Undibacterium parvum: one gene and its partner. The protein of the gene in region 1 interacts with the protein of each later gene in a pairwise test. Links are inferred from orthologs where the notes say so. Each region holds a gene or a part of one and is shown in the gene's direction. Other genes may lie near its edges.

Evidence for each region. Proteins that work in one complex are often made in the same cells at the same time.
Region 2: the proteins of ftsH (region 1) and hflK interact in binary tests that used the Escherichia coli proteins (3 or more experiments, as listed by UniProt). The link is inferred for Undibacterium parvum from one-to-one orthologs.

What each region holds. Positions count from the first base shown.
Region 1 is NZ_CP034464.1:4,462,784-4,465,753, forward strand. Bases 29-2,937 are described here. They hold ftsH (ATP-dependent zinc metalloprotease FtsH), read left to right. Parts: upstream 29-492; coding sequence 493-2,382; downstream 2,383-2,937. Other genes in these bases: EJN92_RS19455 (RlmE family RNA methyltransferase), read left to right, coding at 29-355; folP (dihydropteroate synthase), read left to right, coding at 2,462-2,937. Outside these bases: more of EJN92_RS19455, read left to right, coding at 1-28; more of folP, read left to right, coding at 2,938-2,970. UniProt on the Escherichia coli protein: Acts as a processive, ATP-dependent zinc metallopeptidase for both cytoplasmic and membrane proteins. Plays a role in the quality control of integral membrane proteins.
Region 2 is NZ_CP034464.1:108,277-111,125, reverse strand. Bases 62-2,849 are described here. They hold hflK (FtsH protease activity modulator HflK), read left to right. Parts: upstream 62-715; coding sequence 716-1,984; downstream 1,985-2,849. Other genes in these bases: hflC (protease modulator HflC), read left to right, coding at 2,005-2,849; hflX (GTPase HflX), read left to right, coding at 62-671. Outside these bases: more of hflX, read left to right, coding at 1-61.

The sequences.
Region 1 (2,970 bases):
CGTCCAATTCTTGCAAGGTGATTTTGGCGAGCAAGATGTATTGGATAAATTGGAGGCGCAGTTGCGTGGGCGCAAAGTAGATCTTGTTTTATCGGATATGGCACCAAATCTCTCCGGCAATTCTCATGTTGACGCAGCAAGAATAGAAAATATTATTGAGTTAGCGGTGACCTTTGCCAAGGCGCACTTGAAGCCAAATGGCGCTTTGTTGGTCAAGTGTTTTCATGGTCCTAGTTATAATAATATTGTAGATATGTTCAAAACCGAGTTCAAAACAGTAGCAAATAAAAAGCCTAAAGCAAGCAAAGATAAATCTTCCGAGATTTTTTTGCTTGGAAAATGCTTAAAAAGTTAAATAGTTGAATTCTCGCTCTTGATAATCATCAACATAGGCAACATATCTTGTCTAGCAAGCTCTATCCATTACGGGTAGAATGATCACCTACGTGTGCAAGGCAATTCGTGCGTTTATCGTACGTCCAAGGAGTTCTCGTGAACAATATGTTTTCTAAAGCAGCCATTTGGGTGGTAATAGCCCTAGTGCTTTTTATGGTATTTAAACAATTCGATGGCCGCGGTTTAAGTTCCGGTGCTACTTCTATGCCTTACTCTGAGTTTTTGGATGAGGTGAGGGCGAAGCACATCAAAGAGGCGACTATCGATGATGCAAATCGCACTGTGGTTGCAACCACACTTGAAGGTAAAAAAATACGTTCGCAATTGACTATTTTCGATCGCGGTTTGGTCGGCGATTTGGTTAATTACGGAATTAAGTTTGATAACAAACCGCCTGAAGAACAATCTTTCTTATCCCAAGTCTTTATATCTTGGTTCCCTATGCTCTTACTGATAGGTGTTTGGGTGTTTTTTATGCGCCAGATGCAAGGTGGCGGCAAAGGCGGTGCTTTTTCGTTCGGAAAATCTAAAGCGCGCATGCTTGACGATACCAATAATAACGTCACTTTTGCGGACGTAGCTGGTTGCGATGAGGCGAAAGAGGAAGTTACTGAGATCGTAGAGTTCTTACGTGATCCAACGAAATTTCAAAAACTTGGCGGGCGTATTCCACGTGGTGTTTTAATGGTGGGGCCACCAGGAACAGGTAAGACGTTGCTGGCGCGTGCTATTGCCGGTGAAGCGAAAGTACCTTTCTTCACCATCGCGGGTTCTGATTTCGTTGAGATGTTTGTTGGCGTTGGCGCCTCACGCGTAAGAGATATGTTCGATAACGCGAAAAAGCATTCGCCTTGTATTATCTTTATCGATGAGATCGATGCAGTAGGGCGCCATCGCGGTGCTGGTATGGGCGGCGGCAACGATGAGCGTGAGCAAACATTAAACCAAATGCTGGTCGAGATGGATGGCTTTGAGCCAAATTCTGGTGTGATCGTCGTTGCAGCTACCAACCGCGCGGATGTACTTGACAAGGCATTGTTGCGCCCAGGTCGTTTTGACCGACAAGTCACTGTTGGCTTGCCAGATATTCGTGGCCGCGAGCAAATTTTAAATGTACATATGCGTAAGGTGCCAATCGCGCCTGACGTTAAGGCAGATATTTTGGCACGTGGAACCCCAGGTTTTTCTGGTGCAGATCTGGCAAATTTGGTTAATGAATCAGCTTTGTTTGCAGCCCGTCGCAATAAGCGTTTAGTCGAAATGCAAGATTTTGAAGATGCAAAAGACAAAATCTACATGGGACCTGAGCGTAAATCTATGGTTATGCGTGAAGACGAACGTAAAAATACAGCGTATCACGAATCTGGGCATGCTGTCGTAGCAAAACTTTTGCCGAAGGCAGATCCAGTACACAAAGTTACTATTATGCCGCGCGGAAATGCTTTGGGTTTAACCTGGCAATTGCCTGAGCATGATCAAATCAGCGGCTATAAAGATAAGATGCTAGAAGAGATTGCGATATTGTTTGGCGGTCGCATCGCTGAAGAATTGTTCGTTGGACAGATGTCAACTGGCGCCTCGAACGACTTTTCGCGTGCGACAAAGTTGGCAAGGTCGATGGTGACACGCTTTGGTATGTCCGATAGCTTAGGCGTGATGGTGTATGAAGATAGTCAGCAAGATGGTTATTTCGGTGGCGCCTCAAAAACAATTTCCGAAGCCACTCAGCAAAAAGTTGATGCAGAGATACGCGCAATTCTGGATGCTCAATATGCGATTTCGCGTCAGTTACTAGAGCAAAATCGCGATAAGGTTGAGGCAATGACCAAGGCATTGTTAGATTGGGAAACCATAGACGCCGATCAAATTAATGACATTATGAGCGGGATAGAGCCAAGGCCGCCAAAAGCCGGACAGCCTACTCCCAAAACGACATCTGATGGTAAATCTGGTGGCGTTACACCAAGCGCAACCGCTCCGGCTTAAGACTATTGAATATCGCTGTCTTTGATTAATTATTTTGCATGTAAGGGTGAGGAGTAATCCTCGCCCTTATTTTTTATCTATGAATACATTTTTTAGATGTGGGCGTTATCGCTTTGCACTCGATGGCGCTGGCAGTCGCCCGATAGTAATGGGCATCCTGAACGTTACACCTGACTCATTTTCGGATGGTGGCAATTACCGTTTTCTTGATGACGCCATTTCTCGTGCGGAGCAAATGATAGCCGACGGCGTTGATATTATTGATATTGGTGGCGAGTCAACAAGGCCGGGCGCTGCAACAGTCTCTATAGAAGTTGAGCTGCAACGCGTTATGCCTATAATTTTCGCTTTGCGGGACTGTGGCAAAGCGATTTCTATTGATACCTATAAGCCCGAAGTGATGCGTGAAGCGATTATGGCAGGGGTGGATATGGTAAATGATGTACGTGGTTTTGCCTCTATCGAGGCTAGGCAAGTAGTCTCCGACGTCGAGGTCGGGCTGTGTGTCATGCACATGCAAAATTTGCCGAGTAATATGCAGTTAGCACCGGCATATGCCGATGTTAATGATGCAGTAACCGATTTTTT
Region 2 (2,849 bases), 4.4 Mb from region 1 along the record:
TTGAAACGGATCGACGTTTGTTGGGTGAGCGTGTAAAAGCGCTGAAAGCGAAGATGGAGAAGTTGCATAAACAGCGAGAGACTCAGCGTCGCTCTAGAGGTCGCAGTCAAACTTTTTCTGTCTCACTGGTTGGCTACACTAATGCTGGTAAATCTACGCTGTTTAATTCGCTTACCAAGGCCGATGCATACGCAGCAGATCAATTATTTGCCACCTTAGATACGACCTCTCGTCGTTTGTATCTGGGGGATGCGGGAGGTGTTGTTATTTCTGATACGGTTGGTTTTATTCGTGAATTGCCGCATCAGTTGGTCGCTGCATTTCGAGCAACCTTGGAAGAAACGATTCATGCCGATTTATTGATACACGTTGTTGATGCGAGTAGTCCAGTTCGTTCGGATCAGATTTTGCAGGTGAATCACGTCTTAAAAGAGATTGGTGCCGATCATATTCCGCAATTATTGGTTTGGAATAAAATTGATCTTGCGTCAATGGAGCCAAGATTTGAGATCGGCGAGTATGATAAAATCGAAAGAGTCTTTCTAAGCGCCCGTACCGGTGCCGGGATGGAGTACTTACGCCATGCAGTTGCCGATTACGCGAAACTTGATGCAATCAAACGCGGCACACCAGCAGTTGAAGTTGAATTGAATGACGCCCGTTTTAATTGAGCTTGCTTGTAGTTCAGCCCACTATTTAATTGGATAACGACAGAATGCTTGTTTCACTTTTAAAAAGAATTGGTTTGACGTTGTCACTAAACGACCCGCAATGGGGACGTGGCTCGCAAAACAATAATCAGGATGGAAAAAAACCCTCCGACGGCCCACCAGATCTGGATCAGCTTTGGCGTGATTTTAATCAGCGCATTAGTCAATTGCTGGGTGGTAAGGGAAGTGGTGACGGTGGTGGCAGTGGTGGGTTCTCTCCAGATGCTGCCGGTGCAAAAATTGGTATTGCCGTTATCTTGGCGGTCGTTGTTTTCATCTGGACTGTTAGCGGCTTTTTTATTGTTCAGGAAGGTCAAACAGCGGTTATCACTACGTTTGGCAAGTATAGTCACTCGACGTCAGCAGGGTTTAACTGGCGTTGGCCAGCACCCATCCAAGGGCATGAGATTGTTAACGTGTCACAAGTAAGAACTGTGGAAGTGGGCTATCGTTCAAATGTTAAGAACAAGCAGCCCAAAGAAGCTCTGATGTTGACTGACGATGAGAATATTATCGACATTCAATTCGCAGTGCAGTACAAGCTGAAGGATGCAGCGCAATGGCTTTACAATAATCGTGATCAAGAAGAAATGATAAGACAAGTCGCTGAGACTGCGATTCGTGAAATCGTTGGACGCAGCAAGATGGATTTTGTTCTTTATGAAGGGCGCGAAAAAGTGGCCTTGGATGTGAACAGTCTTATGCAGCAGGTTTTGGATCGGTATAAGGCGGGTGTGCAAATCACAAATGTGACGATGCAAGGGGTTCAGCCTCCGGAGCAAGTACAGGCTGCATTCGACGATGCCGTAAAGGCTGGGCAGGACAAAGAACGTCAAAAAAATGAAGGTCAGGCCTATGCAAATGACGTGATTCCTAAGGCTAGGGGTGAAGCTTCGCGACTGCTGCAAGAGTCCGAGGCATATAAAGCAAAAGTTGTCGCGAACTCTGAGGGTAATGCCGGACGCTTTAGGCAAGTATTGACCGAGTATCAAAAGGCGCCGTTAGTCACACGAGACCGCATGTATTTAGAGACCATGCAACAAATTTTCTCGAATACCACCAAGTTGATGCTTGATACAAAGAATAATAACAATATGATTTATTTGCCTTTAGATAAATTGATTGCCCAATCAGACGCCTCGGCGGTAGCGAAGCCAGCGGTGGCTACGCCAGCAGTTGCCGCAACAGAGCAAGTGCCGACGGTGGAAATGCGTTTTAGTAAAGACGGTCGAGCTCGCGATGTTAGAGATTCCCGTGATAGAGAGGTACGATAGTGAATAAATTTTCTTCCTCTATGATTGCGCTGGCCTTGGCTTTATTGGTCTTGTCGTCAACAATATTTGTCGTTGATCAACGCTCCCATGCGATTGTGTTTGCTTTGGGTGAAGTTAAGTCGGTAATTAGCGAGCCAGGACTTCATTTTAAGCTGCCTCCGCCTTTTCAAAATGTTCTGTTCTTAGATAAGCGTATTCTGACAATTGAGTCTCCTGAGGCCGATCGATTTATCACCGCCGAGAAGAAAAATATCTTGGTTGATACTTATGTGAAGTGGCATATAGTTGCGCCAAAATTGTATTACGTTAGCTTTGGTGGAGATGAGGGCAGAGCTAGAGATAGGATGTCTCAAATCGTTAAAGCAGCCTTGAATGATGAGATTACCAAGCGTACTGTGCGTGACGTCATTTCTGGTGAGCGTGATAAGGTAATGACTGCAATTCGTACCAAAGTTACCGAAGAGGCGAAGCAGATAGGCGTTGAAATTGTGGATGTAAGATTGAAGCGCGTCGATTATGTTGAGCAAATTAATAATTCAGTTTACGATCGAATGAAGTCGGAGCGTATGCGGGTTGCGAATGAGTTGCGCTCTACAGGTTTTGCTGATTCCGAAAAAATTCGAGCAGATGCTGACAAGCAACGCGTCGTTATTCTAGCTGAGGCATATAAAGAGGCGGAGCAGACTAGGGGTGCGGGTGACGCTCAAGCTTCACAGATTTATGCTCAGGCATTTGGTCAAAATCCTGAGTTCTATAAGTTTTATCGCAGCCTCGAAGCCTATAGATCAAGTTTTAAGACGAAAAATGATGTTTTAGTTGTGGATCCCAACTCTGAATTTTTTAAGTATTTCAAAAGTCCAGGTGC